2 linked regions of the Mesorhizobium japonicum MAFF 303099 genome follow. The protein of the gene in region 1 interacts with the protein of each later gene in a pairwise test. Links are inferred from orthologs where the notes say so. Each region holds a gene or a part of one and is shown on either strand. Other genes may lie near its edges.

Region 1 (5,241 bases):
TCTGCGGATCGCAGGCCTGTGTCGGCACCCCGGCGCGCCATTTGCGCGCTCCCCGTGGCAAAACCCTTGCCTTCCCGAAGGCCTGACGCCATAAGCAGGAAACAGGCGCCGCCAGCGCAAAGGGCTCTGAGATGAAGACTTTCCTGACGCAGTTTTTCACCTGGTGGAACAGCCAGACGCTGGGAACACGTCTGCACACCTGGCGGTACGGCAAGAGGGTTGGCCAGGACGAGGTCGGCAATGTTTATTACGAAGGTGGCATCGATTCGGAAGGTCGCACGCGCCGCTGGGTCATCTACCGCAACTATTCGGAAGCTTCGGCCATACCGCCGGGCTGGCATGGCTGGATCCACCACCGCGTCGATCTCGCCCCGGCCAGCGAGGACTACAAGCCGCGCGACTGGCAGAAGCCGCATCAGCCCAATCTGACCGGCACGCCGGCGGCCTACCGCCCGAAGGGCTCGGTGCTGACCAATCAGCATCGCCCACAGGTTACCGGTGACTACGACGCCTGGACGCCAGGGTCGTAACGGCCCCGGCTTGTACGATACTCCGACTTGTCACAGCACGAAGTGCAGGCCGGTCCTTTGTCGCCACAATTGGTGTTTAGCTGCTTGCTGATCAGAAAACGGCGACTAGCCTTGGCGATCGACGGAATCACCCGGGCACGAACCACCGGTACCCCTATATGAGCTTTTTCAATCGGATATCGACGGGCGGTCTGACGCTAGCCGCCGGCCTCGCCGTCAGCACCGCGGCCTTTGCGGCGTCGCCCGCACCGGCGACACCCGCCGCTCCCGCACCAGCCGCGCCCGCGGGATCGGATCGCATCACCAACCCGGTTGCCGAGTTTGCCGGCATCGACAAGATCACCGGCCGCATCATCACCTTCGACGTCTACATCGATGAGACGGTGCAGTTCGGCGCTTTGCAGGTGACGCCGCGCGTCTGTTATTCCCGGCCGCAGAACGAGGAGCCGAAGACCGATTCCTTCGTCGAGGTCGACGAGATCACGCTCGACCGCAAGATCCGCCGCATCTTCACCGGCTGGATGTTCGCCGAAAGCCCGGGCCTCAACGCCGTCGAGCATGCCGTCTATGACGTCTGGCTGAAGGAATGCAAACAGAAGTCCGATGTGCCGGCGCCGGATGCCACCAAGGCTGATGCACCCAAGGCCGATGCTTCGAAGCCGGTCGCGACCAAACCAGCCGCCGCCAAGCCTGCGGCCAGCCCGGATGCGGAACAGCCCGATCCCACGCAACCGGATACATCAGACGCCAACTGATCCCTGGGAACCGTCGTGGCCACCATGCGTTGGACCACAGACGACCGCGCATCGACGCGCCCGGAGGATATTTCGATGTCGGACACCAAGCGAATCACGGCCAGCAAGAAAGAACTGCTGGAACTCGAAAAAGGGTTCTGGACCGGCGACGCGGCCTATTACGCGGCCAATGCCGATACGGAATGCCTGGTGGCCTTTCCGCAAATGGCAAAGGCGATGGACAATGCCGACTTGGCCAAGACCGCGACCAAACCCAATCGCTGGCGCGATCTCGATATCGAGCTCAAGGGAATAATCGAGCCTGGCAGCGACATCATCATGCTGACCTATGAGGCGCATGCGACACGCGAGAACGGCGAACCCTACGCCGCGCTGGTCAGCACCGGCTATGTCCATCGCGTCAACGGCTGGAAGATGATGTTCCACTCGCAGACGCCGATCGAGGTAGCGGCCGCGAAGTAGGGCCCAATCCCTACGGAAAAAAGATAGCCTCGCCCTTCAGTGCTTCGGCCAACATCTTCTCATACTTGCCGCGCGGGACGTCGACAGCGCCGAAGCGCTTGAGGTGCTCTGTGGTGAATTGCGTATCAAGCAGAGCGAAGCCACGTGCCTTCAAGCGCTCGACAAGATGCACGAGGCAGATTTTCGACGCATCCGTCTCCTTGGAAAACATGCTTTCGCCGAAGAAAACCCGTCCAAGCGACACGCCATAGAGGCCGCCGACCAACTGGTCCTCGCGCCAGGCCTCGACCGAATGGCAATGGCCCATTCGGTGCAACTGGACATAGGCCTCGCGGATCGGCGCGTTGATCCAGGTCGAGCGCCGCTCCTCGCGCTTTTCGGCACAGCCGTCGATCGTCGCCTCGAAATCGAAGTCGAAACGGATGTCGAACAGGCTTTTGCGGATCGTCTTCCGCAGGCTTTTGGGCGTGTGGAACCCGTCGAGCGGGATGATGCCGCGCGTCTCCGGCCGCACCCAGAACACTTCTGGGTCGCTGGCGCTTTCGGCCATCGGGAAGACGCCCGAAGCGTAGGCCTTGAGCAGAAGGTCGGTAGGGATGCGATAGCCAGGCGCGTAAGGGCGGGTCATCGCGTCCCCGGACTACTCTTCCTTGGCCAGGTATTTTTCCAGCCAGTGGATGTCATAGTCGCCATTGGCGATGTCGGCATTGCCGACCAGATCGCGAAACAGCGGCAACGTCGTCTTGATGCCGTCGACGACGAATTCATCCAGCGCCCGGCGCAGCCGCATCATGCATTCGACGCGGTTGCGCCCATGCACGATCAGCTTGCCGATCAGGCTGTCGTAATAGGGCGGGATCTTGTAGCCGGAATAGACGCCGGAATCGACGCGGATGCCGAGACCGCCTGGCGTGTGGAAATGCGTGATGGTGCCGGGCGAGGGGGTGAAGGTGCGCGGATCCTCGGCATTGATACGGCATTCGATGGCGTGGCCATTGAACTTGATGTCTTCCTGCTTGACCGAAAGACCGCCGCCGGAAGCGACGCGGATCTGTTCATGCACGAGATCGATGCCGGTGATTGCTTCCGTCACCGGATGCTCGACCTGCAGGCGCGTGTTCATCTCGATGAAATAGAACTCGCCATTCTCGTAGAGGAACTCGATCGTGCCGGCGCCGGAATAGCCGAGATCGGCAATGGCCTTGGCGCAGATGCCGCCGATGCGGGACCGCTCCTCGGCGTTGAGCGCCGGCGAATTGGCCTCTTCCCAGACCTTCTGGTGACGCCGTTGCAGCGAACAGTCGCGCTCACCAAAATGCACGCCGCGGCCAAATCCGTCGCCGAACACTTGCACTTCGATGTGCCGCGGCTTCTGCAGGTACTTCTCGATGTAGACGGCGTCGTCGCCAAAAGCCGCGCCTGCTTCCGAGCGCGCCGTCTGCAGGGCGACCTCGAGGTCGGCCTCGCTGTGCGCGACCTTCATGCCGCGCCCGCCGCCGCCGGCCGAAGCCTTGATGATCACGGGATAGCCGATTTCGGCGGCGATGCGCTTGGCTTCCTTCTCCTCGGTCACCGCGCCGTCGGAACCGGGCACCACCGGAATGCCGAGGCGCTTGGCGGTGCGCTTGGCCTCGATCTTGTCGCCCATGATGCGGATATGATCGCCGGACGGGCCGATGAAGGTGATGTTGTGCGCGGCCAATATGTCGGCGAACTTGGCATTCTCAGACAGGAATCCATAGCCCGGATGCACTGCGTCGGCGCCGGTGATCTCGCAGGCCGCGACGATCTGATGGATGTTGAGATAGCTGTCGCGCGATGGCGGCGGGCCAATGCAGACGCTCTCGTCGGCAAGCCGCACATGCATGGCGTCGGCGTCGGCGGTCGAATGCACCACCACCGTCTGGATGCCGAGTTCCTTGCAGGCGCGCAGCACCCGAAGCGCGATTTCGCCGCGATTGGCGATGAGGATCTTCTGGAACATCCGGCCCGCTCTACTCGATCACGACGAGCGGCATGCCGTATTCGACCGGCGTCGCATCCTCGAACAGGATCGCCGTCACGGTGCCGGCGCGCGGCGAGGGGATCTGATTCATCGTCTTCATTGCCTCGATGATCAGCAGCGTCTGGCCTTCCTTGACCTTCTGGCCGACCTCGATGAACGGCTTGGCATCGGGCGACGGCGCCAGATAGGCGGTGCCGACCATTGGCGAGGCTACCGCGTTCTTCGACACGTCGACCGTGGCCGGAGCGGCCGCGACCGCAGGCTGGGCTGCTGCCGACGCATAGCTGGGCTGGGATGCGGCGATCGCATGGACGGCAGGGGCCTGCCGCGACACGCGCACCTTCAGGTCGCCCAGTTCAACCTCGATCTCGGTCAGGTTGGTGTCGTTCAGTATGCCCGCCAGATCGCGGATCAGTTGCTGGTCAACACCGGTCTTCTTTATCGACATTTTCGAGCCTTCTGTTTGTTGGCCAGTCATAGGCGTGCGGCCAGCGCCTGTAGCGCCAGCGTGTAGCCGAGCGGCCCAAAGCCACAGATCATGCCGACGGCGACCGGCGCGACCATGGAGACGTGGCGGAATGATTCCCGCGCATGGATGTTGGAAAGGTGAACTTCGGCGACCGGCAGCGGCGCGATCGAACGGATGGCGTCGTGGATCGCGATCGAGGTGTGGCTGTAGGCGCCTGGATTGATGACGATGCCGGCAGCCTTGTCGCCGGCTTCCTGGATCCAGTCGACGAGGTCACCCTCGTGGTTCGACTGGCGGAAATCGATCCCGAGCCCGAGCGACGCGCCGGCCTGCTTGCAGTCGTCAGCGATCGCGGCAAGCGTCTTGCCGCCATAGATGCCCGGCTCGCGCTTGCCGAGCGCGTTGAGATTGGGACCGTTCAGGACGAAAACCGTTTTCAAAAAACCCGACCTTTTCCGGCGCCGGTATCAAACCGGCGCGCTGGGCCTCTATACCGGGCATAGTCGTCCGCGAAAAGAGCGCAAGTGCGTTCTTTCACTGTCCACAACAGGCCGAAATGCGCCGGTGAAGGAAACCCCGGGCTGATCAAAGCGCGGCTTTCGCCGCCTTGATCTTTTCCGCCAACACGTCCTGCCCGAGAGCCCCGAACACGACCTCGTTGCCGACCACGTAGGACGGCGTTCCGGTGATCGCCAGCTTGTTGGCAAGATCGTAGGTCTTGGAGAAGGCCTCGGGGATCGAAGCATCCTTCATCTTCTCGCGCAGCGTCGCCTCGTCGGCGCCCAGCGAAAGCGCGACCTTGATCGCGGCCGCCTCGGTGGCGCGTCCCTGGCCGCCGAGCAGCGCATTGTGGAACTCGCCGTACTTTTCCGGCATCATCAGGTGGAACGCCATCGAAACGACGCTGGCTTTCTGCGAATCCGGGCCGAGGATCGGGAATTCCTTGAGCACGAAGCGCAGATCCGGATCGGATTTGGTCAGCGCCCGCATGTCCTCGATGGCGCGTTTGCAGAAGCCGCA
Region 2 (5,199 bases), 6.8 Mb from region 1 along the record:
TCGAATCGAGCCGCGACAGCGGCCAGTCATCGGTCAGCGCCTGGCGGATGACCGGATCGATTGTCTTCTGGTCCTCGACGACACCGGTCAGGATGGCGCGAAACCATTGGGCATCCGCCTCGCGATAGAGCGCGCCGTCGACTTCCTTGCCAAGGCGGAACGCCTCATATTCGGCGGTGATCTCGAAGACGCCGCTGCCGGCGACATCCATCTGATAGAGCGCCTGCACGGCGGCCAGCCGGGCGGCGCCGCGCTTGTTGGCGTGGCGCACAGCGGGCTGTCCGGGTGAAGCGGGTTCGCTCACGATCGGGCTCCCAATTGTTCCTTCAGCGCGATCATGGTCAGCGCCGCACGCGCGGCAAAGCCGCCCTTGTCGCCTTCCGAGCGCTTGGCCCGCGTCCATGCCTGGGCATCGTTCTCGGTGGTCAGGATGCCGTTGCCGATGCAGACAGAGTCCTGCACCGACATGTCCATCAGCGCGCGGCTGGATTCATTGGCGACGATATCGAAGTGATAGGTGTCGCCACGGATGATCGTGCCGAGCGCGACAAAACCATCGTAATTTGTGCCGCCTTCCGCCGCGCCATCCAGCGCGAAGGTGATCACTGCGGGAATTTCGAGCGAACCTGGAACGGTGACGACGTCGTAAGTCGCGCCCGCTTCCTCGAGCGCGCTCGTCGCGCCGTCGAGCAGCGCGTCGGCAAGGTCGTCGTGAAAGCGCGCTTCGACAATCAGCAGATGCGCCTTCGCCTTCGGACGAATGAAGGCTTTGCCGTGTTGGGATATACCAGCCATAAAAGTCTCCGGGGGGTTGCCGGTGACTTAGGCCGAAGCCGGATTGATCGCAAGCGGAAGATTGCTGGAGGAGCCAGGTGCGTTGCACCGGCTGATCCCCGGCAGACTTGCTAGAGCCCCTCTTTCGCCGCCTCCGCCAGCCGTGCGGCGTAGCGGGCCATGGTGTCGATCTCGATATTGACGCGGTCGCCGACCTTGCGCTCGCCCCAGGTGGTCACGGTCAGCGAGTGGTGGATCAACAGCACGTCGAAGCGGGTGCCCTCGACCTTGTTGACGGTGAGCGAGGTGCCGTCGAGCGCGACGGAACCCTTTGGCGCGATGAATTTGGCCAGATGGCGCGGCGCCTCCAGCGTGAAGCGCACCGCGTCGCCCTCGTCCTTGCGCTCGACGAGCTCGGCGGTGCCGTCGACATGGCCCGACACGATATGGCCGCCGAGTTCGTCGCCGATCTTCAGCGCCCGTTCGAGATTGACCTTGCTGCCGGATTTCCAGCTCGAAGCCGTGGTCAGCCGCAAGGCCTCTTCCCAGGCTTCGACCTCGAACCAGCGCGCGTTCGAGCCATGTTCGGGCAGCGCCGTGACCGTCAGGCAGACGCCGCCGCAGGAAATCGAGGCGCCAATGGCGATGGTTTCGGGGTCATAGGCGGTATCGATGCGCAAGCCGACGCCTTCGCTGAGCGGCCTAACGGCCGCGACGGTGCCGATATCGGTGACAATTCCGGTAAACATCGATGCTGATCCCTAGAGCATGATGCCGAAAAGTGTGAAGCGGTTTTCGGACGACATCATGCTCTATCTCTTTAGATTTAGAGCCGGATTCAGATTTCAGGTCTACTCGACCTGAAATCATCCGGCTCTAGAGGTCCCTTACCCACTCGGCGTAGCTGTCCTCGCCGAAGCGCATTTCGCGCAGCTTGCGGAAACCTGCCGGGATATGGTCCGCATCGACCGGCGATGCAATGCCATCCTCGCCGATCGCCTCCGGCCCCTGGAATAACACGATGCGGTCGACCAGGTCTTCGTCGAGGAATGCCTTGGCGACCTGGGCGCCGCCCTCGACCAGCACGCTTGCCATGCCGAGTGCTGCCAGGTCTTCTAGCAGTTCCGGCAAGGCGACGACGCCGTCATGGGTTTCGGTGCCGATGAAGCGTACGCCGGCGCGTTCGAGTGCCGAGCGCCGGTGCGGATCGGCTTCAAGACAGGCAGCAACATAGAGCGGCACGCGATCGACACCGGAAACCAGCTTCGAGGCTTCCGGCAGCCGGATCTGGCGATCGAGGATGATGCGTGCCGGCGAACGGTTTTCCAGCCCCGGCAAGCGCACGGTCAGCGCCGGATCATCCTCCAGCGCCGTGCCGATGCCGATCAGGATGGCATCCGACTCCGCGCGCATCAGATAGACGTCGCGGCGCGCGATCTCGCCGGTGATCGCAACCTGGCCGGCGCCTTTCCTGCCGATCTTGCCGTCGCTCGAAAGCGCAAGTTTCAGCGTCACTTCCGGGCGTTTTCGCAGAGATCGAATCAAATAGCCCGCCATCTGCTCGGCGGCTTCCGTGGCCAGGACCTTCTCCACCACCACGATGCCGGCGGCGCGCAGGATGGCATAGCCCTTGCCGGAGACGCGCGGATCCGGATCGCTGGCAGCCCCCACGACGCGCGCAATGCCGGCATTGACCAGCGCATTGGCGCAAGGCGGGGTGCGGCCGTGATGCGCGCAAGGTTCTAGCGTGACATAGGCGGTGGCACCACGCGCGAGCTCGCCGGCCTCGGCCAGCGCCTCGGTCTCGGCATGCGGCCGGCCGCCGACCGCGGTGACGCCGGTGCCGACGATCATCGGGCCAGCGCCATCGTCGCGCACGATGATCGTGCCCACGGAGGGATTGGTCGAGGTGCGGCCGGCATTCCTGCGCGAAAGCCGCAAGGCGGCGGCCATGAAACGGCGATCAAGGGCCGTTTGTTCGGCCTCGCTCAGTTGCGATGCTGCCATGCTCAGCCGGCGTCCTCTTCACTCTTGTCTTCGTCGCCCTTCAACTCGCCCAGCAATTCGTGGAAATCCTTGGCCTCGCGGAAATTGCGGTAGACCGAGGCAAAACGCACATAGGCGACGTCATCGAGCGACTTCAGCGCCTCCATGACCAGCCGGCCGACCTCGCCGGAGGCCACTTCCGTCTCGCCGGAGCTTTCGAGCTGGCGCACGATGCCGGTCACCGCGCGGTCGATGCGTTCGGGATCGACATTGCGCTTGCGCACCGCGATCTCGACCGAGCGCAGCAGCTTGTCGCGGTCGAACGGCACTTTACGACCCGACTTCTTGACCACGACCAGATCGCGCAACTGCACGCGCTCGAAGGTGGTGAACCGGCCGCCGCAATCGGGGCAGACACGCCGCCTGCGGATCGCCGCGCCATCCTCGGCGGGGCGCGAATCCTTCACCTGCGTATCTTCGGACTGGCAATAGGGACAGCGCATGGAGAGCCTTGGGTTCGCGAATCTGGTGAGGCGAAAGGCTTAGAGCCTTTCCGACCGGGATTGAAGCCGTTCCGTCACTTCAACGGACTGCCCGCATCAGAGATAGCGAGGCGCGAGGAAGATTGCCAGCGCGGCAACCAGCCAGACGGCGATGCCGCCGGCGACGGCCAGGCGATAGTCGACCTTGTCGATGAACAACCAGCAGGCGCCGAGGAAGGCAAGATAGGCGGGAATTGTCTTCATCCCGGCAAGGCAGGCATCGCGAAAACCGCCCGGATCGCCCTTAGCGCTGACGGCGAGCAAGGCAATGACGGCAAAGGTCGGCGCCAGCGGCAAAATCCCTGGCAGGATATTGCCCCGCCTGGACGCCCAGACGATCAGCGCCGTCACCAGCCCGCCGACCACACCCTTCCAGACAATGTCCATCCGCGGTCCCTAGTGGAACCGGGCCGTCACGGCGCGACGTCCTTTGTCGGGAAGCCGCAAGACGTCCCGAGGTTGCGGTAGGCCTTGGTGAAGCCGTCCATCGGGATGCTAGCGAAGGCCTGCTTGCCGAAAGTCACGTCGAGCGACACGACCTGGCGCATTGCTCGCAGCAGCGCGAGACCGGTCTTGGCCTGATTGTCGACCGTCCAGCTCGGACGGCCGATGCCCGCATCGTTGGAATAGACCGTTGCCGAAACCTTGACGCCGGGATCGCCGAACGTCGCCGGGATCTTCGTGCCGGTCGGCAGTTGCTTGTTGTCAACGGTGAGCATGATGGCCGGATAGGCATCAGGCGGCAGCGCATCGCCTGTCGAGATCGACAAGGTCAGCGTGCCAGAATTGCCGCTCGCATCGAAGAACGCCGTCGAAGCCGCGCAGGTCTTGTGCGTATCCTGGCCGGTGTCGAGTGTATCGACCATGGTTGTCCATCGGCCGAAGGTGCTCGTGGCAGGCATGTCCGGAGCGGGCTGTGTCTGCGCCGAAGCAAGTCCACAAATGGCCAGCCAGCCGACAGCGCCGAGCAAGGCGATACGAAAATTGCGCATCATCGTTTCTCCAGTTCCATGCGCCACCCGATCAGGGGTGGCGCACCGCCGGCGGATAAAAGATGACGCTCCGCGCCTGGTCAATCGATAAGGATGGTCAGCCGAGATAAGGATAGAGCGGAAAACGATCGGTCAGCGCCACGACCTTGGCCTTGACCGCCGCCTCGACCGCGGCATTGCCCTCGTCCGAATTGGCGATCTTGAGACCATCCAGCACTTCGGCGATCAGCTTGCCGATCTCGCGGAATTCGGCCTGGCCGAAGCCGCGCGTGGTACCGGCCGGCGTGCCGAGACGCACGCCAGAGGTGACGAAGGGCTTTTCCGGGTCGAAGGGAATGCCGTTCTTGTTGCAAGTGATGTTGGCGCGGCCAAGGGCCGCCTCGGCGCGCTTGCCGGTGGCGTTCTTGGGGCGCAAATCGACCAGCATCAAATGGTTATCGGTACCGCCGGAGACGATGTCGAGGCCCGTCTCCTTGAGGCTCGAAGCCAGCGCCTTGGCGTTGGCGGCCACGCTCTCGGCATAGACCTTGAAGCTCGGCTTAAGCGCCTCGCCAAAGGCCACCGCCTTGGCGGCGATGACATGCATCAGCGGGCCGCCCTGCAGGCCGGGGAACACTGCCGAGTTCATCTTCTTGGCAATGTCTTCGTCGTTGCACAGGATCATGCCTCCGCGCGGGCCGCGCAGCGACTTGTGCGTGGTGGTCGTCACCACATGGGCGTGCGGCAATGGCGAGGGATGCACGCCGCCGGCGACGAGGCCAGCAATATGCGCCATGTCGACCATCAGATAGGCGCCGACTGCATCCGCGATCTCGCGAAAGCGCTTCCAGTCCCAGATGCGGGAATAGGCGGTGCCGCCGGCCAGGATCAGCTTCGGCTTGGTCTCATGCGCGGTCTTTTCGATG

The links. Proteins that work in one complex are often made in the same cells at the same time.
Region 2: the proteins of accC (region 1) and ribD interact in binary tests that used the Escherichia coli proteins (3 or more experiments, as listed by UniProt). The link is inferred for Mesorhizobium japonicum MAFF 303099 from one-to-one orthologs.

The regions. Positions count from the first base shown.
Region 1 is NC_002678.2:135,261-140,501, forward strand. The notes cover bases 1,560-4,413. They hold accC (acetyl-CoA carboxylase biotin carboxylase subunit), read right to left. Parts: upstream 3,732-4,413; coding sequence 2,388-3,731; downstream 1,560-2,387. Other genes in these bases: MAFF_RS01850 (hypothetical protein), read left to right, coding at 1,560-1,747; aat (leucyl/phenylalanyl-tRNA--protein transferase), read right to left, coding at 1,758-2,375; accB (acetyl-CoA carboxylase biotin carboxyl carrier protein), read right to left, coding at 3,742-4,200; aroQ (type II 3-dehydroquinate dehydratase), read right to left, coding at 4,227-4,413. Outside these bases: MAFF_RS01840 (NADH:ubiquinone oxidoreductase subunit NDUFA12), read left to right, coding at 132-530; MAFF_RS01845 (DUF2155 domain-containing protein), read left to right, coding at 689-1,285; more of MAFF_RS01850, read left to right, coding at 1,361-1,559; more of aroQ, read right to left, coding at 4,414-4,661; MAFF_RS01875 (DsbA family protein), read right to left, coding at 4,807-5,241. UniProt on the Escherichia coli protein: This protein is a component of the acetyl coenzyme A carboxylase complex; first, biotin carboxylase catalyzes the carboxylation of the carrier protein and then the transcarboxylase transfers the carboxyl group to form malonyl-CoA.
Region 2 is NC_002678.2:6,903,278-6,908,476, reverse strand. What follows is about bases 717-3,528. They hold ribD (bifunctional diaminohydroxyphosphoribosylaminopyrimidine deaminase/5-amino-6-(5-phosphoribosylamino)uracil reductase RibD), read right to left. Parts: upstream 2,782-3,528; coding sequence 1,651-2,781; downstream 717-1,650. Other genes in these bases: MAFF_RS34140 (GlpM family protein), read right to left, coding at 3,360-3,528; nrdR (transcriptional regulator NrdR), read right to left, coding at 2,784-3,263; MAFF_RS34155 (riboflavin synthase), read right to left, coding at 906-1,523; ribH (6,7-dimethyl-8-ribityllumazine synthase), read right to left, coding at 717-795. Outside these bases: transcription antitermination factor NusB, read right to left, coding at 1-304; more of ribH, read right to left, coding at 301-716; more of MAFF_RS34140, read right to left, coding at 3,529-3,689; MAFF_RS34135 (hypothetical protein), read right to left, coding at 3,716-4,294; glyA (serine hydroxymethyltransferase), read right to left, coding at 4,392-5,199. UniProt on the Escherichia coli protein: Converts 2,5-diamino-6-(ribosylamino)-4(3h)-pyrimidinone 5'-phosphate into 5-amino-6-(ribosylamino)-2,4(1h,3h)-pyrimidinedione 5'-phosphate.